3 linked regions of the Longibacter salinarum genome follow. The main gene of each other region encodes a partner of the protein of the gene in region 2 in a complex. Links are inferred from orthologs where the notes say so. Each region holds a gene or a part of one and is shown on either strand. Other genes may lie near its edges. The genes, in order: tsaB, tsaD and tsaE.

What was found.
Region 1: the proteins of tsaD (region 2) and tsaB are in contact, whole or in part, in a solved structure (PDB 4WQ4), measured with the Escherichia coli proteins. The link is inferred for Longibacter salinarum from one-to-one orthologs.
Region 3: the proteins of tsaD (region 2) and tsaE are in contact, whole or in part, in a crystal structure (PDB 6N9A), measured with the Thermotoga maritima proteins. The link is inferred for Longibacter salinarum from one-to-one orthologs. Residues at the interface, in WP_004082750.1 of Thermotoga maritima: Cys10, Asp11, Arg49, His50, Leu82, Gly84, Gly135, Gly136, Glu154, Thr155, Leu156, Asp157, Asp158, Ser159, Glu162, Asp165, Lys166, Arg169, Leu170, Tyr175, Lys213, Thr214, Leu217, Tyr218, Gln221, Arg222, Asn324; in WP_004082108.1 of Thermotoga maritima: Leu37, Gly38, Lys46, Lys57, Val59, Lys60, Ser61, Thr63, Phe64, Thr65, Leu66, Met67, Val69, Pro71, Tyr82, Arg83, Leu84, Asp86, Asp88, Phe89, Asp93, Ile128, Asp130, Glu131, Arg134.

Annotation. Positions count from the first base shown.
Region 1 is NZ_PDEQ01000002.1:115,773-125,301, reverse strand. What follows is about bases 3,595-6,500. They hold tsaB (tRNA (adenosine(37)-N6)-threonylcarbamoyltransferase complex dimerization subunit type 1 TsaB), read right to left. Parts: upstream 5,458-6,500; coding sequence 4,732-5,457; downstream 3,595-4,731. Other genes in these bases: CRI94_RS04095 (3-oxoacyl-ACP reductase), read right to left, coding at 5,501-6,265; accD (acetyl-CoA carboxylase, carboxyltransferase subunit beta), read right to left, coding at 3,700-4,551. Also shown: CRI94_RS04120 (ROK family protein), read left to right, coding at 1-266; pckA (phosphoenolpyruvate carboxykinase (ATP)), read left to right, coding at 886-2,484; CRI94_RS17610 (hypothetical protein), read left to right, coding at 2,902-3,048; CRI94_RS04110 (hypothetical protein), read left to right, coding at 3,215-3,583; CRI94_RS04090 (DsbA family protein), read right to left, coding at 6,572-7,480; CRI94_RS04085 (thioredoxin domain-containing protein), read right to left, coding at 7,534-8,460; CRI94_RS04080 (SDR family NAD(P)-dependent oxidoreductase), read right to left, coding at 8,626-9,411. UniProt on the Escherichia coli protein: Required for the formation of a threonylcarbamoyl group on adenosine at position 37 (t(6)A37) in tRNAs that read codons beginning with adenine.
Region 2 is NZ_PDEQ01000005.1:300,742-310,195, forward strand. Bases 4,575-7,405 are described here. They hold tsaD (tRNA (adenosine(37)-N6)-threonylcarbamoyltransferase complex transferase subunit TsaD), read right to left. Parts: upstream 6,586-7,405; coding sequence 5,563-6,585; downstream 4,575-5,562. Other genes in these bases: CRI94_RS11325 (undecaprenyl-diphosphate phosphatase), read right to left, coding at 4,618-5,433; CRI94_RS11335 (hypothetical protein), read left to right, coding at 6,799-7,317. In the rest of the region: CRI94_RS11305 (BamA/TamA family outer membrane protein), read right to left, coding at 124-1,230; CRI94_RS11310 (CDP-alcohol phosphatidyltransferase family protein), read right to left, coding at 1,305-2,105; ribosome biogenesis GTPase Der, read right to left, coding at 2,143-3,450; CRI94_RS11320 (EcsC family protein), read right to left, coding at 3,610-4,425; CRI94_RS11340 (LytR C-terminal domain-containing protein), read left to right, coding at 7,423-7,905; rsfS (ribosome silencing factor), read left to right, coding at 7,977-8,453; CRI94_RS11350 (DUF423 domain-containing protein), read left to right, coding at 8,499-8,870; CRI94_RS11355 (hypothetical protein), read right to left, coding at 8,883-9,242; CRI94_RS11360 (hypothetical protein), read left to right, coding at 9,363-9,454.
Region 3 is NZ_PDEQ01000005.1:62,487-72,084, reverse strand. The notes cover bases 3,378-6,352. They hold tsaE (tRNA (adenosine(37)-N6)-threonylcarbamoyltransferase complex ATPase subunit type 1 TsaE), read right to left. Parts: upstream 5,092-6,352; coding sequence 4,663-5,091; downstream 3,378-4,662. Other genes in these bases: porX (T9SS response regulator signal transducer PorX), read right to left, coding at 5,263-6,352; udk (uridine kinase), read left to right, coding at 3,952-4,578; CRI94_RS10430 (YaaA family protein), read left to right, coding at 3,378-3,894. Also shown: CRI94_RS10445 (single-stranded DNA-binding protein), read right to left, coding at 32-544; CRI94_RS10440 (alpha/beta fold hydrolase), read right to left, coding at 1,192-1,998; CRI94_RS10435 (YtxH domain-containing protein), read left to right, coding at 2,481-2,822; more of CRI94_RS10430, read left to right, coding at 3,094-3,377; more of porX, read right to left, coding at 6,353-6,831; CRI94_RS10410 (WG repeat-containing protein), read right to left, coding at 6,970-7,740; CRI94_RS10405 (class I SAM-dependent methyltransferase), read left to right, coding at 7,914-8,582; CRI94_RS10400 (YqaE/Pmp3 family membrane protein), read left to right, coding at 8,694-8,855; CRI94_RS10395 (endonuclease/exonuclease/phosphatase family protein), read left to right, coding at 9,027-9,598. UniProt on the Escherichia coli protein: Required for the formation of a threonylcarbamoyl group on adenosine at position 37 (t(6)A37) in tRNAs that read codons beginning with adenine.

The sequences.
Region 1 (9,529 bases), on a different replicon or contig from region 2:
ACGTCCTTTCTCCCGAACGATTCGTGCTGGGTGGCGGCGTTATGCAGCAGAAGCACCTGTTCCCCCGCATTCGTCACCACCTCCGACAGGAACTGGCAGGCTACGTCGATCTCCCCCGCCTGACGAGCGACCTCGATTCGTATGTCGTGCCGCCTCACCTCGGCGACAGAGCCGGTGTGCTCGGTGCCCTCCACCTCGCGCAGCGGAAGGCACTTGAATCACACAGCCAGGTCCCTTCGCACGAGCACCTTTCGGAGCACGACTGAGGTCGCAAACGCCATTTCTCGTGTCGCACGCTCAAGCCGGCCAGCATCAGCCGGAGGTTCAACCTCCGATCGATCCGGTCCGTACTGAGTCGAAGTAGCTGATTGACGATTCATCATTCCGCACGCGTCCACCTCAGGACAGCATGTCGCTGTACTGCAACGCTTAGCGTCGGTCGACGCAAAGACAGAAGTCGCCTCTGGCCTTGTCCAACCGTTCGGGTGGCGAACGGTCCATGCCCCCAGCCAACATCCAGGTCCATCCATCTCGGTCACGATCAAACTCCAGATCATCTATTCATTCGACTTGACAGTTCACGTCAAGTTTTAGACTCTACCCTGTAAGAGTTGCCCCCACAGGAGAGGACGCATCCGAACCGACATCAACGTTCTCTTCGAGGTCGGATATTACAATGAAAATAGGCTTTGGCGTTCGTCATTCGAAGCACGATTATAGCGTCGAACATCGCCGAATGTATTACCCTACCTGACATGTGTCGTCTGGCCTGGCTACGCTGAGTTCTCCGAGCCACATCTTTCCTCAGACAGCATATTGGCCCTCCACCCGACCTCACAATCCACGTCATTCTTCTGAACACCCCTGGCTACAGGGATCGCCTCTATGCCTGACATTAATCTTTCTGCCCACGGAATTGACGTCAAAGACGTTCTCCGTAATGCTACGCCTGCTCAGCTGTACGAAGAGGCCATTCGCGTCGACTCTTCGGCTCAGATCACCCGATCGGGTGCGCTCCGAATCGCATCCGGCGAAAAGACCGGTCGTAGTCCGGCCGACAAACGCATCGTCCGCCACCCGGAGAGCGAGGATGAAATCTGGTGGGGACCGATCAACATGGAGATCGACACGCACACGTTTCGCATCAACCGTGAACGTGCTCAGGACTACCTGAACATCTGCGACCGGCTGTACGTCATCGACGGCTTTGCAGGCTGGGACCCGAATCACCGCCTGAAGGCACGGATCATTTGCTCCCGGCCGTACCATGCGTTGTTCATGCACAATATGCTCATTCGGCCGGAGCGAGAGGAGCTAGAAAACTTCGGCGAGCCGGACTTCGTTATCTACAACGCCGGTGCGTTCCCGGCCAACCGGCAAACGCAGCACATGACATCGAAAACGAGCGTTGACGTCTCGTTTGAGGACAGCGAAATGGTCATTCTCGGCACGGAGTACGCCGGGGAAATGAAAAAAGGCATCTTCACGGTGATGCATTACCTGATGCCCGAACGCGGCGTACTATCGATGCACTGCTCCGCAAACGAAGGTGAGGACGGCGACGTATCGCTCTTCTTCGGTCTTTCCGGCACAGGGAAAACAACGCTCTCTGCCGATCCGAACCGTAAGCTCATCGGGGATGATGAGCACGGCTGGAGTGACGAAGGGGTCTTCAATATCGAGGGCGGTTGCTACGCAAAAGCCATTGACCTCTCCGCCGAGAAAGAGCCGGAGATTTACCAGGCGATCCGCTACGGAACCGTGCTTGAGAATGTCGTGGTGGATAAAGCATCACGCGAGGTCGACTACAGCGACACCTCCATCACCCAGAATACCCGGGCCTCGTACCCACTGAATTATATCCCGAATGCCAAGCTGCCGGCCGTTGGCGATCACCCGTCGAATATTATTTTCCTTACGTACGATGCGTTCGGCGTGATGCCGCCCGTGGCGAAGCTGACGCCCGAGCAGGCGATGTACCACTTCATCAGCGGCTACACCGCAAAGGTTGCCGGCACGGAGGTCGGGGTCACGGAGCCGAAAGCGACATTCAGTGCGGCATTCGGCGCGGCGTTCCTCGTCCGGCACCCGAGCGTGTATGCGGAGATGCTGGCGGAGAAAATGCGCGAGCATGGCTCCAACGCGTGGATCGTAAACACAGGCATCACTGGAGGACCCTACGGAACCGGTCACCGCATGCCGCTTCCACATACGCGGTCCATTATCGACGCGATTCACGACGGGGCGCTATCCAAAGCAGAAACCACGCGCGATCCGGTCTTCGGCTTCGATGTCCCGCTGGATTGCCCAAACGTACCGGCAGAGATTCTGCAGCCGCGGGAGACCTGGGACAACCCAGCCGCGTACGATGAACAGGCGCAAAAGCTCGTGGGACTTTTCCGCGACCACTTCAAACAGTACGAAGATGTTGCCGGAGCAGAAATCGCAGAGGCCGGCCCAACGCTGGAGCCTGCAAATGCGTAGTTGCGTGTCGGCCCGAGTCGTTGAATTGCCGTCCGGGGACCGGCGCAATCCGGTCCTCCGGTACGGTGTAAGGCGACCGACGATTTCGTGCACCGTTGGCTTATATTCTACTCGTCCGAACGTACCCGCACGGTCGCTCTACATATCCGTAGATCCTTTCACAGCGCTGGTGTACCCTGATAGCGGTACAAAAACAAACGCCCCTCTCGGTATTCGGCAGCCACTTCACACGACCTGCCGATCCGACACAGCGCATCACACCTGAGTTTCACCGAAGGGGGTGAAACCGGCGCTCGGTACGGCCTGCTTGGTGTCCTTACGGACGCGCAGGCAGCCGACCGACGCCGGGGGGATGCGACGCCCCGTCGAGATATCTCGGCGGGGCGTCTTTTTGTGTGTACCTACTCTTTTCTCTGCATGTCAACGGATCAGAAGCTGTTTGGCGGATGGCTCAGCAGCCGAGACACAGTGGACGAAGCCCCCGTGGAGCGCTCAAGCGAGCCGTGTAGTGAGGCCGACCGCAGGGAGGTCACCCCGTGGGGAACTACCTGGCAAGCGCAGTAGCTTCACGGGGCGAGAGCCACGAAGTCGCAGCGCTGGGAGCGTAGCGACCGAGTGCCCTTGGGGTGGCCAGTGACAGTTCGCCAAACAGCTTCTCATGGTCTCTGCATTGGGCCATCGCACCTCGCTCCCCAGCTAAGAGCGGCATCCAGTATCGGTCCAACCTCGAATGACTTCCTTGCCACTCGCTCTCGTCGTCACCTTTTCATATACGGAACGATGGGGTCTGAGTGAGAACGGGGTCTTCACGGCGTCGTACCCACAGTCCGAAAAGATTTACCACGTGCTATCGCTGAGGTTGATGGACATCCCCATTCTCGTCCCCCTTCTCGTCGCCGGCTGCATCTTTGGCCCCCTCTTCCTAAGTCTCCGGGAAGTCCGCGACTCATCCGGGCCATCTCCCGGAGGCGGTGCCAGCCCGAAGCCCTCGCCTGACAGCCCCACGCCCCTCTGGGGAGACGCGCACACGGTCGACATAGATGCGATAGATATCCAGCCGACGGTGCCAGACGCGGACGAAAACGTCACTGCTGCCTGACGACGAAAAACGCTAACGTTTCAGCGTTCCGACAACAGAAAACATCCTCACAAAGGAAACGCACGAGCCATTATTCGTAGCTCGTGCGTGAAACCGCCGAAAATGGGGTGACGCGTCTAGCGATCGTCCATCAGGAGGTCGAAGAGGTGGATGATGCGCTGACGCAGACGCCGGCGATCCACGACCATGTCAACGAAGCCCTGCTTGAGCAGAAACTCCGACCGCTGGAATCCCTCGGGCAGGTCGGACCCGATCGTTTCGCGGATCACGCGCGGCCCGGCAAATCCGATGAGCGCTTCCGGCTCGGCGATGTGGATGTCTCCCAACATGGAGAACGATGCCGTCACGCCACCCGTCGTTGGGTGCGTAAGTACCGAGATGTAGGGAAGGCCGGCGTCGTCGAGTCGAGCAAGGTGGGCGCTCGTTTTCGCCATCTGCATCAGGCTGAGGGCTCCCTCCATCATGCGCGCTCCACCACTCTGCGAGATGATGACGAGCGGAATCTCGCGGGTGTACGCTCGCTTGATGGCACGCGCGATGGTTTCTCCGACCACCGACCCCATCGAGCCCCCAATGAAGCTGAAGTCCATGCAGGCCATCGACACCTCGTGGCTTCCCATTTCGCCGGTGGCAGAGCGAGCTGCGTCGTTCTGCCCCGTCTTCTCCCGCGCTTTCTTCAGGCGCTGGTCGTACGGTTTTCGATCCTCAAAGTCGAGGCGGTCGACACTCATCAGATCGGTGTCGTGGAGTTCGTACTCGCCGTCATTGAATAAGAAATTGAAGTATCGCCCGCTGCTCATGCCGAAGTGATACCCCGAGCTCGGGAAGACGAGCAGATTATCCTCCAGTTCTCGCCGGTTGATAATCTCCCCCGTCTTCGGGCACTTCACCCACTGCCCCTCCGGTACCTCATTCTGCTCTTTCCGGGTGGTGAGGATGCCGGCTTTCTTGCGCTTGAACCACGGCATAACGGAACGGTCGTCGAATCACGAGGAGACAGGCGAAGGAAAAACGAGGGGCGGAAGCGATCCGCCACAGACATTCTATAATCTGGATTACCGAATCCAATGTCCAAATCCACAGCAGCTGTCCGCGTGAAATTCCATCGCGCACGCACTGGCACCGGACAAGGGCGGATCTCCCACGTCTCAGCCCACATGAAACGCCTTAAGATACATGGGCTCGAACGTCTTGGGCTCCGCTTTCTGGCCACGGCCAACCATTTCGAGAGCACACCGTGCCACCCACGCGGCCGACGGACGAGAGACCACGTCCGGCACAACTCGCACCTTGATGCCGACCGACCGGAGGACGGGCTCGACCTTCGCGGCACCCGTGCCGATTACACGCACCCGCGCCTTCTTGACGCCGATCCAGTCCGGCAACTCTTTTACGTTCATCGCGGAGGCGGCCGCTTGCAGCTTCAACCGGCCCGTCCACGGGTGCGGATGCGTCTTCTCGCCATCCCCCACAACTTCGCGCATCCGGTACGCAGCGGCAAAGACCTCGTCGCGCCGCGCATCGAGCGCCGCACAGACAACCTCCCCTTCACTTGCGTGGGGTGTCACCGTCGCAGCCAGCGCCTCGAGGGTGGGCACGCCGATGAGATCCGCCCCCGTCGCCTCCGCCCAGCCTTTCGCCGTACTGACCCCGATGCGGAGCCCGGTGTATGATCCGGGCCCTTTCGATACCGCAACCACGTCGATCTCTGAATGATCGACCGAAGCACGCGTCAGCACGTCCTCAATGATCGGTGTGAGGTGCTGCGCGTGAGCCCGCGGCCGGTGCATGTGGTTCTCGGCCACAACGTTGCCATCCACACAGACCGCAGCCCCACAGGTGTGCGTCGCGGTTTCGATCGCTAGAAGGACCATGATAAAACGGTTTGAGACGAACGCTAGAGTGACGGTGCACGACCTACTTCATGACCAATCCGCCGTCGACGATCAAGTTCTGCCCGGTCACGGCACGTGCCCATGGGGACAGGAAAAACAGGACCGCATCGGCCACTTCCTCCGGGGTCGTGACGCGACGTAGGGGCGTCGTTTGCTCGATGATTCCGAAGACCTCGTCGGATGTCGCTGCACTGGCGTCGGTCGTCTGCAGAAGGCCTCCAGACACCATGTTGGCCGTGATGCCTTCAGGCCCCAGCTCCTGAGCAGCGTTGCGCACGAATCCGAGAAGAGCGGACTTGCTCGTGGTGTAGTCGTGATACGGCACCACCGGGTTCTGAACGAGATTCGACCCGATCGCCACAAAACGCCCTGCGCCGGCATCTCTCATCGACGGCAGGCACGCCTGCATCAGGTTGAGCGCTCCCTGCACCGCCCCTTCCGTCTGCACCTGATACTCGTCCCAGTCGATCTCCTCGAGCGTGGAACGATTTTCGGCGTCGAATTGAAAGTCGATCAGCGCGTTGTGCACGGCACGGGTCACCGGCGCACCGAAATGATTCTCGGCCGCATCTACCATGTCACGCACGGCATCGGCATCGCGCACGTCCGCCTGAACCGGTAGAGCTGCCTCCCCGATCTCCTTCGCGACGGCATCGGCTTTTGCCTCGCTCTGGAAATAGTTGACCACGACGCTAGCGCCTTCATTTGCGGCAGCGCGGGCAATGGCAGCACCAAGGCCACGACTGGCACCGGAAATAACGACGACCTGGGAGTCAAGAGACGACATAGAAATGGAAGCTGGCTTCAAAAAGTGATTGACGCGAAACCAGCGGTTCCCAAGGACCGGATGATCGGCACCATCGGGTCGCGAGAAGCTTTCCTTCGCCGGTGCAAACCGGATCAGGTTCGAAGAGACTCTCTCAGCCCGCGCAGGCGGGCACCCCTAGCTTCGCATCGGCCAACATACCGCCTCATCCCTCTTCATTCAAGCCTCTTAGAAAAGGATTCTTGCCAGGCTCGCCAAAAACCGTCCTCGTTCCCACCTACATTGCCAATACCCAATCCCCAATCCCCAATCCCCAATCCTCAATCGTCAGTTCCCCGCTGCAGCTTCGATCTTCTGAGCCAGCGCGTCCACTGAGCGCGCACCCTGTACCTTTTCGCCGTTAACGAAGAAAGATGGCGTCCCTGTCACGCCGGCCTGCTTGCCGGCTTCGAGCGAGGCATTCACCTGCTTCACAACGGAGCGATGCACATCCGATTGGCGATCCGTGGCGCACGCTCTCCACTGCTGCAGATCAATCGTCGCGTCTGCCAACTGCTCCTCACTCTGCGGAACCACGTTTTTCGGAGTGAAGACATCCTGGTTGGCGAAATAGAAGTCGTGGAGCGTCCAGAACGCATCCTCACTTTGGCGTGCCGCGCACTGGGCCGCGACGGCAGCCGGACGCGCCCACTCGTGCGACGACAGCGGGAAGTGCATGAACACGATACGGAGCTGATCCGGATATCGGTTGTGCAGCTCTTCGACCATCGACGTGGCCCGCGCGCAATAGGGGCACTGGAAGTCCGAAAACTCAAGCATCGTCACCGGCGCTTCGTCCGGCCCGAGAGCCGGCATCCCCTGCGACGCGTTCTTCAGTAGATCCGCTCGTTCCCGCTGCTGGTCCTCCTTGGAGGCCTGCATCTCTTCGGCCGTGCGCCCGATGTCGAGCGGCGGGCCGGCAAGGAGCAGCGCCTCGGACTCGTCCTTCCGGATCATCACGTAGACCCGATTCCGATTGTTCACGACCAGCTCTCCCTGGTAGAAGCCATCCACCTGACTTTCCTTGAGGGAGTCGATGCGCAGCGAATCGGCATCGCGAACCTGCGGAATTTCCAGTCGGAGATTGGCGAGGATCTTTTGCTCATTCACCTCGGGACTGGAGTCCGACGCGCCGCACCCCATGAGGAGGCTGGAAGCGAAAACGACGCAGAATGCAACAACGGCAAAACGTGACATGTCGGGCGAAGCCAAATGGGAGTCCGTGTAAGCAGGCGTCCAGAAGCGAGTCTCTACTGGGCGTTCGCCGCAGCTTGGTCGATCAGACGGGCAAATGCTTCGACCGAGCGCGCGCCCTGCACCTTCTGTCCGTTGATGTAGAAGGAGGGCGTCCCCGTGACGTTGACCGAACGGCCCGCCTGCATATTGGCCTCAATCGTCTCCTGCACTTCCTGGTGCGCAGCTGAGTCCGAGTCCTGTGCGCACGTCCTCCACTCGTCCATGTCGATCGACGCGTCTGCGAGATACGACTCGCTCTTCTCCACGACGTTTGCCTCGGTGAGGTCGTTCTGATTGTCGAAGTATGCGTCATGTAGCGTCCAGAATGCGTCGTCGCTCTGGCGCGCGGCGCACTGCGATGCGACGGCTGCGGGTCGGGCCCACTCGTGCATCGGCAGCGGGTAGTGGATGTACACGACATTCAGCGTCTCGGGATATCGCGACATCAGCTCGTTGACGAGACTCGACGCTCGCGCGCAGTAGGGGCACTGGAAGTCCGAAAACTCGACCAGGGTCACAGGCGCGTCGGCCGGACCGCGCACAGGCATCCCTTTTGCCGCACGAGCCAGGGCTGCGCCGCGTTCGCTTGACTCCGCAGCCAGAGCGTCCTGTACCTCTTCTACCGACCGGCTAACGTTGATCGGCGGCCCTGCGAGCAACAGCGCCTGCGATCCGTCCGGCGTTACCAGCATGGGAATCTGACGCCCATTTACCGTGAGCGTCGCGCGCTTGAATCCGTCGATCTCACTATCCGAGAACGAGCTCAGCGAGACCTGACCAGTCTGGCGAAGCTGAGGAATTTCCATTTTCAGGTTATCGATGATGCGCTGCGTATCCAGTCCCTCGTCCTGCGCGGACGTAACCGTAGGGAAGAGCAGCACAAGGAAACTGACAAGCGCGATCCCGCGGCCGATGCGGGAAAGGATAGACGAAGGACTCATGAGACGCTTGGATGGTAACGGAAACTCGACGGGGCAGCACGCGAAACATCGCTGCAAAACATGGGGCAAACGACAGGCACCGACCGAGGTTGCAAAGACTCGCCGAAGAGGAATCATAACGCAGCGCACCCTTCGAACGAATAAACGACTCGGTTCAGAACCGAGCTACCCGTCCCTATGCAGGTAGGCCGCGACTTTACTCGCAACCGATCGAGGGAGGAAGCGCGTCGCGAAAGCCCCGACTTTGTTCGGGAGTCCCGGTACCGCGAGCGTGTCGCCCCGCCGGAAGGCATCGTAGCCATAATTTGCCACAGCGGCAGGCGACATCGCAGCTCCAGACTCGAACAGCAACGTATCGTGCATCTCCGCCCGATCCGCAAAGTCCGTTTTCGTCGGCCCCGGCGCGAGGCATGTCACCGTCACGCCGCTGCCTGACACCTCCTGCGCGAGCGCCTCGGAAAACGAGAGTACGTACGCCTTTGTCGCATAATAGACGGCCATGTTCGGCCCCGGCTGGAATCCAGCGGTGGAGCCTACATTCAGGATGCCTCCACGGCCCCGATCGAGCATGCCCGGCAGCAGCAAGCGTGCGAGATGCGTCAGCGCACTGATGTTGACATTGATCATGTCAAGTTGCTCGCGATCCTCGGTATCAACAAACGACCCTCTGTTGCCGAACCCCGCGTTGTTGACCAGCACGTCGATCGTCAGGCCGAGCGCGTCCACTCGATCGACCACCTCGCGCCCGATGCCCGGCGTGCTGAGATCAAACGGCAGAACGTGCGCCGCGACGCCGTACGTGTCCTGTAGCGACTGAGCATGCTCGTTTAGTGCCTCCTCGCGACGGGCGAGAAGAGCAACATCGGAGCCGGATCGGGCAAAGCACCGGGCGAGCTCCGCACCAATTCCTGAGGATGCGCCTGTGACGAGAACCGTTTCGCGAGAGTTCATGCCTGGTAGCCAGTCTTCCCTTGGGAAAATGAACAGGCGGGTCACCCTGAGCGCTTCTGAAGGTTCCACTACGGCATACGAAATTGGAGCCCCACGTGGATTGAGAGGGGCCATACAT
Region 2 (9,454 bases):
CTCCGGAGGGCTGGTCCTCCACCAACGCCCCCGGGTCGCCCTTTCCCCCCTCTCTCCCTCTCTCCCTTTCTCCCTTCCACACCTTCACACTTCCACACCTTCACACCTCAATACGTCGCCGCCTCAAAACGCCTCCAACAGCGACAGGTAGAGCTCGAAGCCGTGCGCACCGTACGCGATGTCCATTCGGCCGTGTACGCCCTCGTCGTTGAGTCGCAGGCGCCCCCCGATGCCGGCGGCCACCTGCACGTTGCGCACCAGGTTCTCATTTAGTCCAGAAGCTACTTCCCCCGCCGAGGCGAAAGCCGTCGCCCCGAAGCGCCAGAAGAGCGGGACACGCACCTCGGCCTGCGTCGTCCAGTAAACCGCGTCGCGATACCGCCCCTCCAGGTAGCCGCGCATGCGCTCGGACCCGCCGAGTAGCGGCAGCGTCTGAAACGCCGGCGTCCCCGTCACGCCTTCCGCGTACACATTTCCAGCAAACACGACCGGCCCGGCGGATCGGTACGCACGCAGATCCGCGAGAAAGCGACCGAACGTGAAGTCGCTCCCGATCACGGCCGAATGCCACAGGGCCGACGTTTCGAGGAAATGGCCGTCGCGCGGATAGTAGATATTGTCGCGATCGTCCCACAGCGCACCCAGCCCGACGCCGATCGTCCGTCCCCCATTGGCACCCGCAATCGGCATCGTCTCCAGCTGTCCTCCGCCCTCGACCTCGGTCATGTTCTCCAGCCGAACGAAGAGTCGCGGCCCCAGCACGAACCGTCCGGGAAGCGGCGTTCGAACCCGCTGCTGCGCCGTCGCCTCCAGCGTCAGGTAGCGCGAAGTGAAGTCTTCTTCGGCACTCGAGGGCGTGTTTCCTCCAATCCCGAAGAACGAGTCAGGGAACCGGCTTGCTTCGATCTCCCCCGCGACCCGGTACCGTCCGTTCTGCAGGTAAAACTCCGGCGCGATGTTGACGACGATCTGCCGCTCCTGTGTGATCGTGACGACAGACTGCACACTCGACGGAATACGCCCGGGTCGATCAGGCTGGTAGTATCCCGCGACCATGCCGATGGCGATTCGCGTCTTGGGCTCGTACGACGCGTACGGAAGCACCAGCCAGTCGCCTGAAGCATGAGTTGTGGTGTCGGCGGCGGATGTCGTATCCGCAGACTGGCCGTATGCAGATCCCGGCAGTCCCGCGAGTGCGTTTAGCAGAAGAAGGAGAACGAGTACGCGCATCTCGTACGGACGAATGGCGGGAATAGTGGCTGACGCTCGTGACAACGGTTCCGTTTCCCCTGCGTTCAAGGTCGTCACGGCGCCGCGATCGTCCGCCGCCCCTTCCAGTCAAGGTAAAAGGACAGGCCGAAGTAAAACGCGGGGTAGACGAGACTTGCCCACAGGAACCAGTCACCGCCCCATGTCGGGCCATTCGGAAACGCCGGGAGCATCGCGACCAGCATACCAAGCCAGATGACGGCACCGACGATGACGGGCCACATCCATGGCTTCGGAGCCCGGTTAGGATAGACAAACCGCACCGGCAGGACCGTCATGAGCGCCAGGACGAGCGTCGCCCCGAGCGAGAAATAGGCACCCGTCTCGCCGTACTCTGCGACGAACAACCCGGTGTAAAACGCCACCACGTTCCAGTACGAAGGAAAGCCCAGGAAGAAGCCCGCTGCCTCCTGTTTGGCGGTTGCGTTCGAGAACCCGAAGAGACTCGCCATCATCACGAGTGCGACCCACACCGCGTCCGGCCCCGGGAACCAGCCCATGCGCCAGACGAGCATCATCGGGATAAACGTGAACGTCAGGAAGTCCACGATGTCGTCAATGACGTGGCCGTAGATGCGCGCCGCGTACAGCTTGACGTTCCAGTGTCGGGCAAGCGGCCCATCCGCAGCGTCAATCAGGACGGCGATGGCGAGCCAGATAAAGGTCCATCGAGGAGACACCTCCGTCCGGGCGATGGATGCCATCGCCAAAAATGCGAAAATAACGCCCGACGCCGTAAAGACGTGAACGGCGTAGGCACGCGTTTTTCGCCCCCAGCGAGCGCGCTCCTTCTTGTCCTTGAAGTTTGGCTTTTCCATCTCCGGCCAGGCTGTCATCAACAAGTCGGCCGCGAGATACGGCGCACGGCGCAAACTACTTCTGTTTGAACACCAGTGTCAACGGCACTCCCTTAAACCCGAATGCCTCGCGGAATTGCCGCTCCAGGTATCGCTTGTACGATTCCTTTATCCCTTTCGGGTGGTTCGTAAAGAAAACGAACACGGGCGGGTTCTCCCGAACCTGGGTCACATACTTGATTTCGACGTAATTCCCCCCTCGATAGGTCGGCGGATGGTGATTGGCGACCGCCTCGCGCAGAACGTCGTTCAGGCGGCTCGTCTGGATTCGCTTCGCCCGCTCGTCGGCGACCTCAAGCGCCGTATCGATCACCTTGTATACTCGCTGCCTCGTGAGCGCCGAGGTAAAGACGATCGGCACGTAGTCGAGCGTCTGGAGGATCTTGTGGAAGTAATCCTCATACCGCTTCGCCGTCTTGGTATCTTTCTCGACCAGATCCCACTTATTGACGGCAATAACCATCCCCTTCTTGTGCTTCTCCGCCAGCTTCAGAACGTTGATGTCCTGGTTCTGAAGCCCATCGGTGGCGTCGATCATGAGAACACAGACGTCGCCCTCGCGAATGGAGCGCTCCGTGCGCAGCGTCGAGTAAAACTCGATGTTCTCCTTCACCTTCGCCCGCTTGCGGAGGCCCGCGGTGTCTACCAACGCGATTTCACGGCCCTCGTAGTTGACCAGCGAGTGGATGGCGTCGCGGGTCGTGCCGGCGACTTCGGTCACGATCGACCGGTCGTAGCCCAGCACCGCGTTCACGATGGAGGACTTGCCAACGTTCGGCTTCCCGATAATGGCTATGCTCGTCCGATCCTCGAGCTCATCTTCCTCTTCTTCCTCCTCCGGCAGCGTGTCCACAAGCGCATCGAGCAGTTCGCCGGTGCCAATCCCGTTCGTTGCGCTCACGGGAAAGACCTCGCCAATGCCCATCTCGTAGAACTCGCTCGCCGCCCAGCGCCGCTCGTCGTTGTCGGCTTTGTTCGCCACGACCAGGACCGGCGTGTCGTCCTTGCGGAGCTTGTCTGCCATCTCCTGGTCGATGTCCGTAATGCCCGTCGTGACATCGCCGACGTACAGGATCACGTCCGCGTCCTCCATCGCGATGTCGACCTGCTCGCGGATGGCCGCTTCGAAGCGCTCGGACGAGTGGGGGACGTATCCACCGGTATCGACGACCGGGATCGTGCGCCCATTCCAGATAATCTCGCCGTAGACCCGGTCGCGCGTGACGCCGGGCTCATCATGGACAATCGCCAGCTGAGACTCGGTCAGGCGGTTGAAAAGCGTCGACTTGCCCACGTTGGGACGGCCGACAATGGCAACGAGCATGTTTCAAAGTCGAATTACGAAAGGCGAAATGCGAAGTGTAGTATAACGACATGAGTGGTGAGAAAAGGTCCGCTCCCCCGCCACAAACGAGGCCTTTCCCTCCCGAAATTCGCATTCCAACTTCGCACTTAGCACTTCGCACTTCCCATTTCGCACTCCCTACAGTCTTTGCTTCCAGTCGAGGTACATCGCGCGGAAGCACATGTATGCGGCCTCGGCCGTTTCAGAGGTGAACCAGTAGTTAACGCCAGCTCCGACGGCCGCACCGGCGAGCGGCACGGACTGCGCCAGCTTGCGCCCGACGAGCGCCTTGGCGATCTCCCGCGGGAGGTGGCGGTTCTGGTCGCGGAAGGTGCCGGACACGCGGCCGCGATACTCCAGGTCGTTGGCGAACGCAGCCGCGGCCACGCTAACCTCACGGAGCGCCTCGTTGCGCGCCTCTCTCCCTCCAGAGGAGGCGACGTTGAAGATCGATAATACAAGCGGACGGAACGTCGGCCCACGCATTGGGAAGCCGTAGCACGCGCCGATCTGCTGAATGAGCCGGAAGTTGATCGTAAACAGCAGCGGGATGTCGGCCGCAATCAGCGCTGCGCCGCCCATTCCCATGCCGCCACCACTCAGGCCGGCGAGAATCGTGTTTTCCCGAAAGCGGCTGCGGGCGAGCGCGTCCAGATCCTCGATGCGTTCGCTCCGCAGCTCGGACACGGTCTCGACCATGAGCTTCCGCTTGTGCGCGGCCTCGATCACGTCCTCCGCGTCGTACGTCCACTCCGAAGCGTCGCTCAGAACGGACAGGAAGTCGGATATCTTCTCGCTTGCCTGATCGACAACCTCAGGGGGAGTGACGCGGTCCACAGCCCAGTCGATCGGACTCATGGCCCAGTTGACGGCCTGGGAGAGGACGTTGGCGTCGGCGTGCTGCCAGTCCTCAATCTGGCGGCGAATGGCTTTTTCGGAATCGGAAAGGCGCATATTTGGAAAACGTCGGTGGGCGAAACGACGATGGCGCGAGAGAGAGTCAGATGCAAATTAAACAGCACCCCCGCAGAAAAGATGCGGACTCTTAAACCTTAGATGCGAGCATTCGCATTTCTGATCCAAACTCTCGGCTGCACCTTACAGGACGCACGCGCCCGGCCCAGTGTTACGCCCGTGGCGCCTCATCTACAGGTACCAGAGCCCGATACCACCGACGAGAAAGCAGTAGTATGCGAAGTACTGCAGGTTGCCCCGGCGCACGAAGTCCAGCATCAGCTTAATCGCCACGACGCCGGAGACGTAGGCGACGACCGTGCCGAGGAGGAGCGGGACCCAGTCGACTGTCGGGCCCAGCTCAACCAGCTCGATGCTCTTCAAAAGGGTTGCTCCGAGGACCACCGGAAGCAGCATCAGAAAGGAGAAATTCGCCGCCTGCTCGGGCTTCACGTTCTGGTAGAGTGCCGTGCAAATCGTCGACCCGGAGCGCGAAATGCCCGGAATCATGGCGGCAGACTGCGCGATGCCCACGACGAACGCTTTCACGGGGTTCAGCTTGCCGTCCGGGTTGGGACGCAGGAGCGTGAGCAGGAGGAGAATCCCCGTGACGATCAGCATGCCGCAGACGAGCTTTGGGTCACCGAAGGCCTGTTCTAGCTCGTCTTTGAACAGCACGTAGACGGCGCCGGTCGGGATCATCGTGATGAGGATGTAGATGCCGAGCCGGAAGGTGGCGCTATCCTCGTACCGCTCGGCGATGCTCGTCGGCTTCGCGACCGCACCGGCGGCTTCTTGCACCAGATCGACGACATCGCGGCCGTACACGGTGAGAATGCTGAGCACGGTGCCGAAGTGGACGAACACCTCGAACGTCACGTCGCTGGCTTCCGAGGCATCGAGACCGAGCAAATACTGTCCGAGCACGAGATGGCCGGATGAGGACACGGGCAAAAACTCGGTCAGGCCCTGCACGAGTCCCAGAATGATCGCTTCCAGCCAGGTCATGCGCGATTTGAATCAGGAAAAGGGAAAACGGTCATAGCACCACGCCACAACGTAGCGACCAGACGCGGAAGTGCCTACTGGCGCCGTTGAAGTCGGCTCGAAAAGCTCTCTCGGCTGGCGCGGGTTGCCTCAGCTCACACCCTCCGGTTTCTCAAGGCGAAGGCGCGGTTGAATGTCGAGCGTAGCGCCCGCCGCGTGCCCCGCCTGCAGGTGCATCGCTCCAGCACGAGCAATCATAGCGGCGTTGTCCATGCAATACGCCATCTCCGGCATATAGACCTCGAACCCATCCTCGTCAGCCGCCTCCTCGATCGCGGCCCGCAGTGCGGAGTTGGCCGACACGCCGCCGACAATAGCCACGTGCTCGGCCCCGGTCTCCCGTGCCGCATCGCGCACGGCCCCGACGAGCACATCGACGACGGCTTGCTGGAAGCTCGCGCAGATGTCCGCACGGTGATCTTTGAGGACGTCCTCTTTTTCCTCCCCGAGATCCCGAAGATAGTACAGTACCGACGTCTTGAGGCCACTGAATGAGAAGTCGTACTCGTCCAGGCGACTCCGGGGAAAGTCGTGAAACGCCGGATCCCCCATTTTCGCGAGCCGATCGATGGCCGGTCCACCCGGATAGCCCAGATCGAGGAGTTGCGCGACCTTGTCGAACGCCTCGCCGGCCGCGTCATCGCGCGTTGCCCCCAGCACGCTGTGCTCGAAATTCGGGCCCACGCGTACGAGCTCGGTGTGTCCACCCGAGACGACGAGGCAGAGATACGGCCGGGGCGGCGCCGGGCTGCTCAGATCCACCGAGTAGAGATGGCCCTCCAGGTGATTCACGCCCACGAGCGGTAGATTTCGTCCCCGCGCAAACGCCTTGGCAAAGGTCAGCCCGACCATCAGTGACCCCGGAAGTCCCGGGCCGTAGGTAACGGCAACCGCATCGAGGTCATCTGCGGTGCAGTCGGCATCGCGCAGGGCCTGCTGCACAACCGGCACGATCAGGCGCTGATGATTGCGCGACGCCAGCTCCGGCACCACGCCGCCGAACTCCGCGTGGATGTCGTGCTGCGAAGAAATCACGTTCGACCGCACGTCGGCATCGACCAGCACGGCCGCGGCCGTGTCGTCGCACGACGTTTCGATCCCGAGAATGGTCATGGTAGAATTCGACTTGCGAAGGGCGAATGGCGAAATTCGGCGCCGGAATATCCGACCGTGGCTCCGAACGTGAGCGTCATGGGTACGACCCGACGAGAGAGGCGTTCGGTTCCGGACGCTGTGGTGAACAAATCGAGCAGACTCGGGTACAGAATCTACCACGGATCTCCTCCGACCTGCCGTCTCCAGTTTCGTTATCTGAAAAGGTCGCTTATGCGCGCCACAGTTTCGCTACTATGCCTCGTCGCCGTGCTCTGCCTGGCACAACCTGCAGAAGCGCAGCTTCGCGAAACGGCTCTGAACGGGCCGTCTCCCACGCAACTTTATGACACGGGGAGTAGCTTCTTCGGGAAGCTCTTCGATGCGGAGCATTTCCAGATGTCGCATACCTACGAGATGTCCATGTCATCGTTCGGCAACGAGAGTGCCTCGATGGGCATGTACACGAACTCGATGATGTGGCAGTTTAACTCGGCTTGGGCCGCTCGCGTCGACGTGAGCCTCATGCAGCCGTTCTCCGGACAGATGTACGGGGACCAGTCCCCGCAGGTCTTCCTCCAGAATGCGGAGGTTGCCTATCGACCGACGGAGAGCACGGAGATCCGATTCCAGTTTCAGCAGAGCCCGTACGGACGGTACGCCAGCCCTTATGGCGCCTACCGCCCGTATGGTCACCGCTCTGCAGCCTTTGCGCCGCATTCGTCGAGCCGCCTCTTCTGGCGATCGAATTAGCCGCGTCGACGGATCTCCCACTGCGGGAATCGGCGCGGCATGCCCTCGGTGGCGTGCCGCGCTTTTTCTTCGCTCCCCGGCGACTCAGACTCACCCCTGCTGTTCATGAACCTTTGGACCGACCGCGTCCGAAACGGCCTTCTTAATTCCGTCCTGCTCGTACTCGGGCTCGGCGTGATGCTGCTGATGTATGCGCTCGTGACACGCACGACGACCCCGCGCAGCAACCCGAACCGTGTGGCACGTGCGACGGAGCTGGTTGGACCGGTGATTCAGGTCGAGGTTCGAAATGGCGCAGGGGTCGATCACCTCGCGGCCCGCACGACACGCTTCCTCCGCGACCGTGGCTTCGACGTCGTCGAAGTCGGCAACTACGGATCCTTCGCCCAAGAGCACTCCGTCGTGATCGACCGCGTGGGCGACCTCGAGTCAGCGCGCAAGGTCGCTCGAGCCCTTTCTATCCCAGAGGACCGCGTCGAGCAAGACATCCGAACGGATTACTACCTCGACGCCTCGGTTATTCTCGGGAAAGACTACCGCACGCTTCGCCCGTTTCAAGGGCAAGTAGACGTTCAACCGGCGCAATGATGGCGCCCGCCGGCTCATCCCGGCGCTTTTCGTTTCCTCCTCACGAGATCACGGACCAATGTCCTGACTGTATGGCTTCTCCCAACCAGATGACGTCTTCCTCTTCTGCCCCTTCTCCATCGCGCCGCCGAGTACCCGAGAATCCCGGGTACGTCCTCGCCGCTCACGCAGTCGATGCGATGGCCGATAAAAAGGCCGCCGACATCACGGTTCTTGACCTGCGTGGCGTCAGCGGAATGGCCGACTTCTTCGTTATCGGCACGGGCGGCTCCGACCTCCAAATTCGCGCCATCGCAAATGGCGTCATGGATCGGATCCGAGAGAAATGCGACGAACGCCCCTATAAGAAAGAAGGGCTGGAATCGCTGCAGTGGGTGCTGATCGACTACGTCGACGTTGTCGTTCACGTCTTCAGCAAAGAGAAACGCGAGCACTACAACATCGAACGCCTCTGGGGCGAAGCGGACGCCGAAACGGTGCCGCAGGACGGTGATGCAGGCGATATCAAGCTCCTGCAGTCGCTGCTCCACCAAGACGGGGACACGTGATCCGCGCGACTTCTCGTTTTCTTCCCAGACACCTCTTTCCGTTCGATGAGTCGACTGTTTCTCGTGATCGGAGCCCTGGCGGCCGGTATCGCCGTCGCCGCCGGGGCGTTCGGTGCTCACGGTCTCGAAAGCCGTGTGACACCGGATCGTCTTGAGACGTTCAAGACAGGCGTCGCGTACCAGATGTATCACGCCCTGGCCCTGCTCGCCGTCGCCTGGGCATCCGCGCAGTTTTCGGCCCCCGCCGTGTCGTACGCCGGCTACTGCTTCATCGCCGGAATGGTCATCTTCAGCGGAAGCCTCTACATCCTCGTCCTCACGGATACGTCCTGGCTCGGCGCCATCACGCCGATCGGTGGCGTGGCCTTTATCGCGGGATGGCTGCTTCTCGCCTGGGGCATCTGGTCGAGCCCTTGATCCAGACCCGGCTCAGAGCTCTTCGTCCTCGAACAGAACGGTGAAGCTGGGTAGCAGGTCGTGCTCTTTCGCCAGCGCGAGCATGGCACCAGACGCTACCTCCGGGATGTCGTAGGACCCGTATTCGGTGCTCTCCACGGCGAGACGGTACGCAACATCGGCATCATCTTCGATGTCTATTTCCGATTCCCATTCGGTCGCTTCTTCGATCAGAAGCGTGCCGTCATCCGGCATGAACGATGCGATGTACATCTCTTTGTTCGCCTCGACATCGATCAGGCTGAGGCTTCCGACCAACCCGTATTCGCCGTCGTAAAAGAGCGTTTCAGAAATCAGGCGGTGGGCAAAGTTTTCGAGATCGAACGCTGGCATAGAGTCACCCTTCGTGAAATGACAGTTCGCTCCAAGGGTATCGCTCCCACGCGTCGTTGTCAACCCGTAGCATGCCCACAACGCCTCTGACTCCGTCTTTTCCCGTATCCGAACCTGCCGATGGAAATCTACTGTCCCAAATGCGAATGGGAGCCGCCGGCGTCGGCACGCTGGTCGTGCTCATGCGGCCATTCGTGGAACACATTCGACAC
Region 3 (9,598 bases), 240 kb from region 2 along the record:
TTCGACGTTCGCCCTCCCCATTTCGCATTCGCTAGAACGGCAGTTCGTCGTCCGGCTCGAACGTTTCCTGCTCCTCCTGCTGTTGTTGCTGCTGTTGTGTGCGGGATTGACGCTGCGGTCCGCCCCCCTGTTGCTGGCGCTGATCCGACGGGCCTCCGCCCTGTCCCTGGCTGAACCCATCGCCAGACGGGCCACCGCCAGGGCCGTTGTTGGCGCGGTCGAGGAACATCATCTCTTGCGCTTTGACCTCCGTGGAGTAACGTGTGTTACCGTCACGGTCCTCCCACGATCGGGTCTGCAGCTTGCCCTCGAAGTACACCTGTGAGCCTTTTGACAGGTACTCGTTGCAGATTTCGCCGAGTCGTGCCCAGGCAACGACCGTGTGCCACTCGGTCTTGTCGACCAGATTGCCGTCCCGATCCTTGTACGATTCGTTTGTGGCCAGGCGCATATTGCACACGGCGGTGCCGCTACCCGTGTAGCGAAGCTCCGGATCCTGACCCAGATTTCCGATGAGAATGACTTTGTTGACTCCGCGAGCCATGGCGTTCTCGTTGCGTTGAGTGAAGAGATGCTGTCTATGGGCGTGTCGCCAGACATGCTCGGAGTCTACGCACAGCGAGGTGGAAATGTCCAACCTCGGCACGATCCCGGAGCAGTCGGCGGTTACGCTTATCGTCTTGTCTGTCTATAAGACACACCAGATGCCGACGTCATAACGTCAGCGACAAAAAGTTTGACGTACTGCAGACCGAATGTCTTTGCGTTCACAACACGTCGACATCGCGGACCAGCGTGTGTAATATACGGACGGGTGGTGACACCACTATGTCACAGGGGGCGAGTACGTCGTGGTACCGGTACGATTGGTAGGAAGCGACATAAAAAACGCCGGGCTGCGCGCTCACCCAAAAACGCGTCAACCCGGCGATAATGAATCCTGTCGTGCTGTTCGACACGAAGGCCAGTCGCAGCGTGGAGGCACCCTCCGACTGGGCATCAGATAAATGGCAACGTACGTGCCACGTCCCTGAATCGCCGTTTACAATGCGCTTATATAGGGTGAGCGGACGGGTGTGTATACTCGAGTGGACATCTGCAGGCGCCCGTGTCTACTGTGGTGTACGGTTGGGGTAGCAGTGCAACGGGATGCGCGGAAGCAGGTCGAGTCATGGGTCCGTCGGGTCGGCCCTATGACTGTGGGAAATTTTGGCGTTCAGAAAGTTCGTCGAGGAACTGGAGCGTGAGTTCGTTGAACTGGTCCGGGTGCTCGATCATCGGAGCGTGTCCACACTCATCGATAAAGTGAAGGTGGGCGTTCGGCATCCGGTCCCGGAATTCTTCGGCCACGTCGGGCGGGGTAATCACGTCGTCGCGTCCCCAGATGAGCAGGGTCGGCATGGGAAGCGTCCCGAGCTGTTCCGTGACGGTCTCCTCGTCGGCCGAGCGTGCGATTTTAATGAGTCGGAGTGCGCGGGGGCGGTCGTTGACGATGTCCAGCATTTCGTCCACAAGCTCTTCCGTGGCGTGAGCCGGATCATAAAACGTCATTTCCGTCCGCTCACGAATGAACTCTCGATCCTGTCGGCGCATCGTCGTGGTGCCGAGGGTAGCTTCGTAGATGCCGGAGGAGCCAGAGAGAACGAGGGCCGCGACATCCTCCGCGTACTTGAGCGCATAGAGGAGGGCAATGTGGCCACCGAGCGAGTTGCCGGTTAGAACCGTTTGCTCAAGTTCGAGTCGCTCGATAAACGACCGGACGAAGTCGGCCAGGTCGGGCACGCTGGTTTCACCGAGTGGAAGGTCGTACACCGGAATGGTTGGCGCCAGCACACGGTATCCCCGGTTGGAGAGGGCCTCGATGGTCGTGGTCCAGTTACTTAAATCTCCGAGCATGCCGTGTAAAAGAACGACCGGGGGCACCTCGGCGTCACGTGGACCTTCGTCCACGTATTCGAACGCGTCCAATTCGCGGACGGTGAATGGTGTGTCGGGCATAGAGGGAAAGAAAGAGGCCAGGGGGGACGAGCGTAGCCGGCGCGGCGCAAAAACGTGGGGCAGAAAAGCGCGCATTCGAAGAGAAATGAAACGAGGCCATGCGCACTGCTCAAGTCCCTTGCAAGAAACGCACGAGGTCGGTAACATTCAAAAGACTTCAGGGCCTGAGAATGCTGGTGCCGGACAAACGTCTGGTCACGAATCCGGTTGGCCCCTGCTGTTGAAACACACGTTGATAATCGTCCGTGCGCCGGGATACGAAATGTAGGCGGGAGGTCGTTTATTCCGGTGGAGGATGAACCCGTAAACCCTTTGGCGTGATCGGGTCGATCATCTTTGCCGGTTTTCCTTGCCCGAGGAGGGACTGCATTACGATTCTATCGAATCCTCACGCGTACTGCGCAATTCGGTGCGTGATAACGGCTACACTTTTGCATTGGACGTTTCCCACTCGGCTTTCTGTCGTTAACGAATTACGGCCCATGAGCACGGAATCAGAGCGAAAGGCAACGCAGATCGGGGTTTGGAGTGCCATCGCGGGCGGAGCCGTGGGCTTCGCACTCGGGATGATCTTCGCCCCCAAGCGCGGACCCGATGCCCGACGTCGTATCGCCTATCAAATTCAACGGGCGGCAAAAGAAGCAGGTGATGTGATTCGGCGCTACACCGGATCCAGCACCGTCAGCGAAGCCCGCCGAAATCGCGACGCCATGGTTGCAGACGCGCAGGCCCAGGCCGACCACATCCGCGATGACATCGACGCTCTCCTCGAAGAGCTCCGCAAGCAAAGTTCAGCGTCCCGGTCATCATCCGAATCGGAGTAGCGATCTGCCGTCGAGAGTGGCACCAGCGATCGCTATTCTCGAATCGGTATCAGGTACCGGTAGCACGCCGCAAAGGACGGGTGAAGGGTCGGACTCCGGCCTGACGCGTTCGCCTGTGCTATCGATATATTTGCGGTACCGCTCCTGTCACGCTACTCTGCTGTTGCCCGGTCGACGCGTCCCCGCGCCCTCTGCGTTATCCGGATCCGCTTCTTGTTCGGGTCTGTCCTGGACCCGACGCCCCATTTTCCACTGAACGCGCCTCTCCTACATGCCCAATCTTACCGTCCTGCTCGCCCCGGCCACTACCAAGCAGCCCGGGGGGAATCCCTTTGCACCTGACATGTTCGATTACCGGACCTCGGGCACGTTTAATTATTTCGACGAGCTCAACCCCGAGCGCCGGGCTCTGATTGACGATCTGCAAAAGGTCATCCAGGATGAGGACCTTGCCTCGGAGACCTTTGACCTGGAAGGCTATGAGCTTGAGCAGTTTATTGAGGTCAATTCGGAGATCTACGATGCTCCGCTGATGTCCGCGCTCGATCGATATAGCCCGGGCATCATGTATGCAGCCATGGACTTTGCCAATCTCCCGACCGGTGCCCAGCGACGGCTGCTGGAGAATGGCGTCATCATCTCGGGTCTGTTCGGGCTTCTGCGTCCCGATGATCTCATTCCGAACTACCGCCTCGGAATGGATGTCGACTTTGGCGAGATCGGTCCGGTGAAAGATTACTGGCGCCCGCATATCAGTCCTCTACTGAACGAGAGCCTGGAGGGCCGATGGGTCTGGGATCTGCTGCCTGAGGTGAATCGCTCCGCCTGGACGGATGAGCATACGTACGAGGCGCGCGTCGAGGTAACGTTCCTGGAGGATGGCGAAGAGGTCACGGGACCGGATCTGGAGGTGCAGCGCGGCCAGCTCGTAAACTTCATCGTACGCGAGACCGCAGAGGACCTCGAAGATCTTCGAGAGTGGGAGCATCCAGACGACTTCGAATGGGACGAGAAGGCGTCCACATTTGACGACGAAACGAAGACCTGGAATCTGGTGATGGCGACGAGCTAACCGCGTGCCACCGTCTCGATTCATTCCTCTGTTCTCTGCTGCACGATAAGCTCGCTCATGCGATCGCCCGTCATTATTGGAATCGCCGGTGGATCTGGCTCGGGTAAGACCACCGTTTTACGCCGCATCACGGATGCATTCGGCTCGGACCAGATCGCGGTTCTGGATCACGATGCCTACTACCAGGATCTTTCGGGGCATCCGCCGGAAAAGCGAGAGCGCTTCAATTTCGACCATCCCGATGCGCTCGAGACCGGGCTGATGCGCGAGCATCTCGACCAACTCGTGGATGGGTCAGCGGTGGAGAAGCCAATCTACGACTTCACCACGCACAGCCGGAAGGACGAAACGGAGACGATACAGCCGCGCCCGGTCGTCATAATCGAGGGCATTCTTGTCCTCGCGGAGCCGGATCTGGAGGAGGTGATGGACATCAAGATCTACGTCGACACGGCCGACGATATCCGGCTCATGCGGCGCATCCGTCGCGACATCCAAGAGCGGGGGCGCGCAATTGACGGGGTGCTCCGGCAGTATGAACGAACGGTTCGCCCGATGCACATCGAGTTCGTCGAGCCGTCGAAGCGCAAGGCGGATATCATCATTCCGCGCGGCGGCCACAACCACGTCGCGATACAGATGGTACTGGCGCGCATCCAGGACCTACTTCAAAAAGTCGGATGATGAAGGTTCGGTGACCGGTTTGATCCAACGAAAAAGCCAGCCCTGTCGGCTGGCTTTTCTATTTCTACGAGGTGCCGACCTGCGTCACCGGCCCTTAGAAATTCGACGCTCCTCCGCCGAGATGTGCTCCAGGCGAAGCCAGATCGTATCGTCCGGCAGCAGATCCTCCACGCGACGCGGCCACTCCACCACCGTGACGCCCTCGCCGTAGACGTACTCTTCGAAGCCCAGGTCGACAAACTCCTCAGGCGAGCCCACGCGGTACGCGTCGAAATGGTAGAGAGGCATCGATCCGCCTTCGTGTACCTGTACGATGGTAAAGGTTGGACTGCGAACCTCCCGCTCGGAATATCCCAACCCGCGCGCCAAGCCTTTTACGAAATGGGTCTTCCCCGCCCCGAGATCTCCGTCGATCGCTACAACGGCGCCCGGATCCAGCCTGGCAGCCAGATCAGCACCAAGGTCCATCGTTTCCTCGACAGACTGCGTGGTAACGGGAAAAGCGGATTCCATTGGAGGTATGGAAGTGTGGAAGTATGAAGGTGGGGAGGTGTTGAGGTGTGAGAGTGTGTACGTGTTGAGGTGTTTATGTGGTGGCGTTTTAGGCTGCGTAATGTGGCGCCAAACGTCGCAACGCATAAACGTGTTAACGTACGAACGTATCAACGTGTCAACGCCCGAACGCTATCCGCGGGGCGTCATGGTGATGACGGGCAGGATCATTTCTTCCATCGCGCATCCACCGTGCTGCATCGTGTCGCGATACAGGTTTTCGTAGTAGTGGAAGTTGGTTGGATAGACGAAGTAGTAGTCTTCCTTGGCGATGATGTAGTTGGTGTTCATCGAGTGCGCGGGAAGGCCGGCCTCCTCCGGGTCCCGAATAAATATGGCGTCTTCCTCGTCGCACTTCAGGTTCCGTCCGTATTTGTAGCGCAGGGCCGTCGACGTTTCGCGGTCGCCGATGACTTTGGTGGAGCGGAGCGCGCGGATGGCGCCGTGATCCGTCGTGATAATGATGCGGCAGTCGTGCTCGGCGAGCGTCCGGAGGGCTTCTAGTAGCCACGAGTGCTCGAACCATGTGCGCGTCAGCGAGCGATATGCGGGTTCGTCCGGGGCAAGCTCCTTCAGAACGTCGGAGTCCGACCGGCTGTGCGCGAGGATGTCGACGAAGTTTACGACGACGGCACTCAGGTCGTGCTGGGTCAGGTTGGTGACCTTCCCGGCGAAGCTACGTCCGTCTTCGGTTGCGATCAGCTTGTCGTAGCGCAGGCTCCGGTCGTTGAGATGATGCCGGTCGAGCTGGTCGTGCAGAAACTCTTCCTCGTACTGATTGCGGCTCTGCTCATTTTCCTCGGCCATATCCCAGGCCTGAGGAAACCGGTCCGTCAGGTCTCGGGGCAGGAGGCCGCTGAAGATCGCGTTGCGCGAGTAGGGCGTCGCCGTGGGGAGAATGCTGTAGTGAAAGTCCGTCTGAATGGAAAAGTCGGTGCGCAGAAGCGGCTCAAACTCGAGCCACTGATCGTAGCGCATGCAATCGATCACGAAGAAGATGACGGGCCGCTCACCGGCTCGCACCTCTGGAAGCACGAACTCCGGCACGAGCTCGTGGGAGAGAGGGGGGCGCTGCATATCTGGATCCGAGTCGACACTGGCAATCCAGTCGAAGTAGTTGTCCTCAATGAACTGACCGAAGGATCGGTTCGCATCCTGGAACTGGTCTCGGAAGATCTCTCGGGCGCCGTCGTCGCCGGACAGTTCCATGTCGTACCGGACGAGCTTCTGGTACAGCGCTGTCCAGTCGGCGTGCTCCATCGGCTGGTGCAGGGCCTGCGAGATCTCGCCGAAGGATTGCAGGTAGCGCTGCGAGACCGACTCCTGCTGCAGTTGTCGGCGTTCGAGGAGGCGCTTGATCGTGAGCAGGATCTGGCTCGGGTTGACCGGCTTCGTCAGGTAGTCACTGATCTGTCCCCCGAGGGCCTCCTCCATCAATTTTTCCTCCTCGCTCTTCGTCACCATGACGACCGGCACCTCGGGGCGCACGTCCTTGATGGCCTCCAGCGTCTGCAGGCCGTCCATGCCGGGCATTTGCTCGTCGAGCAGGACGACATCGAAGGCGTTTTCTGCCACCATGTCGACGGCATCGGATCCGTTGGCGACGGTCGTCACATCGTAGCCTTTCTTTTCCAGAAACATGACGTGGGGGCGCAACAGATCGATCTCGTCGTCGGCCCAGAGGATGCGTGGTTCGGGCATAGGTTGGAAAACTGGAGGAGCGAGATAAGAAGATGTCCGGGAAACGGTCCGGGGGGATGGCACTCGTTCAACGTGATGGCACCCGGTTTTCGTGCGGCGCACAGGCTACCGTTCGGAGCGAAGCTCTCCGCCCCTTACCTATGGCCAAACGGTGGCGCCGCTGGTGTCGATGTATGCGAGATGTCCAGACCGGAGTTCGACGCGGGCGAGTCCATTCCGGAAATCCCAGGCGCGGGGAAAGGCCGGCTTGATGGCGAGATCCCCCGAGCGGTCGATGTATCCCCAGAGCGAGTCGACTTTCACCCGGGCGCGACCGTCGCGAAAGTACCAGGCCTGGTCGAACCGCGGCGTGATAACCATCTGGCCGTCCTGGTTTTGAAAACCAAACTGTCCATCCCGTGCGGTTCGCTTCAGAATGGCATCTCGATCCTGCAGCGAGCGGTCGGCCTCCTCCACGACCTCCGGTGCAAGACTAAACTTCGGGTCGACGACCATGTCGCCGGATCGATCGATAAAGCCCCACAGGCTGTCTTCGAGAACAGGCGCGAGGCCGTTGCTGAAGTGCCAGGCGTCGTGGTAGCGGGGGCGGACGACGAAGGCGCCGGATGTGTCAATGAACCCGTACTGGTCTTGCTGCTTCACGAGCGCCCGGCGTTCGACGAATTGCCATGCCTGCTCGAATTGCGGCTCGATTACAACCGTACCGCTACGGTCGATGTATCCCCAGTTGCCGTCTTGCTCGACCGGAAATAGGATGCGTTCGGACGCACTCCGGTGCGGCGAATCTGCCTCGGACGTTTCTTCGCCGGACGAGCCGCATCCCGCAACAACGATCGCCAGGAGGAGCGTTAGCGGAATGAACCGGATGACATTCTCGGCGGAGAACGAAAGACGTAGGAATCGAAGCATACACGGTCGGGAGCCGAGCGAGTGAAGAGGTCGATATCACGCACCTTTACCCGTCCAGCGGTGAAACGTTGCGAGCCCCTCAGGTCGTGGATCCATTGGCTACAGCCTCGGTTGGCTTGATGCAATGCATTCGCAGATCCCCACGCTTCCTTCCCTCCGGCGTCCCGAACCGTATGTCCAACAAGTCGATTGGCCTTCCCGACGACCTGCAGGAATACATGCTTGACGTGTCCCTTCGTGAGTCGGAGGTAATGCGTAAGCTTCGGGTCGAAACGATGTCTCACCCTCAGTCAGAGATGCAAATTGCGCCGGAGCAGGCGCAGTTCTTTCAGCTTCTTCTACGGCTCATGAACGCTCGTCGGACCCTGGAGGTTGGCGTCTTCACGGGGTACAGTGCACTGGCTGCGGCGGAGGCAATTCCGTCCGACGGCCACGTCACGGCTCTCGATATCAGTGAGGAGTACACAAACGTAGCACGGCGGTACTGGGAGGAAGCTGGCGTCGCGGACAAGATCGATCTTCGCATCGCACCCGCGCTGGACAGTCTCGATGTCCTTCTGGAAAAGGAGAATGCAGCGGAGACCTACGATTTCGCGTTTATTGACGCAGACAAGATCAATTATCCAACGTACTACGAGTTGTGCCTCCGTCTCGTCCGCCCAGGTGGCCTCGTGGTGCTCGACAACACGTTTCGAGACGGTCGTGTGGCTCATCCCGAGATTGAGGAGGAGAGCGTTCAGGTTGTGCACGACCTCAACACGGCTATTCATGCCGATGACCGGGTGGACGTGAGTATGCTCCCCCTCGCCGATGGCGTGACGCTGGCACGCAAACGGTCGTAGAGAATCCCGCCGCGTAAGCCGTGCGCAAATAATGGGGGGCGGCCTGCGTCCCTTCGTTGTATACGCCAGTTCAATCGAACGACTGCTTTTTCATTTCAAACGTGTACCGCCATGAATAACAACTTCATCACGCTCCTTCTTTTGATCCTGTTGCCCCCGCTCGGAGTCTATCTTCTGCGTGGCCTGGGAACGGATTTTCTGATCAACCTGGTCCTGACTCTGATCGGGTACATTCCGGGTATCATTCATGGCGTCTGGCTGTACACGCGCTAGAACTGTGTGGAGCCATCTACGGTCAAGATGCGCAAACCAGTACGTGAGGCGATTGGAATGTCACGTCTCGTGAAACTCACACATTCTATGGCGGTCAGGGATCGCAATTCTCCACGGGGACGACGACGTTAATACGCCTCATTCGTTGTCCCCGCGTTTTCCTGCTTTACGATGGATTCTAAGGTCAAGCGGTTGCTCATGGCAGCCGTAATCGTCATAAGTGTTGCCGGTGTCGAATATGTCACCGGAATCGAAATTCTAGGTATTGCGACGCGGTCGGCCACAGACCCGGTGGCGACGGTCCAAACGGAAACCACTGGGGAGGCGCCGAGCGGTCCGTATCTGCGTCTTGCGACGTGGAACCTGTACAACTTCGGCCGCTCGAAGAACGATCGCGAGATGGCGTTCATCGCGGAGACGCTGCGCGACTATGACATCGTGGCCATCCAGGAGGTGTCCACGGGTCCGGCCGGTGCGCAGGCCGTTGGTCGCCTGGTCGATGAACTGGATCGCCGTGGGTTTGACTGGGATTACCGACTCAGCGACCCGACAAGCGGCGACGGGTCGGAGCGCTATGCGTACGTCTGGAAAACCTCGCGTGCCCAGATCAAGGGGCGTGCCTGGCTTGAACCGACGCTTTCTCGCTCCATCGACCGCGAGCCGTACATGGCGCGCTTTCAGGAGCGGAAGAGCGGCAGCACCTTCCTGGTTGCCAGCATCCACGCCGTGCCGCGCTCGAAAGA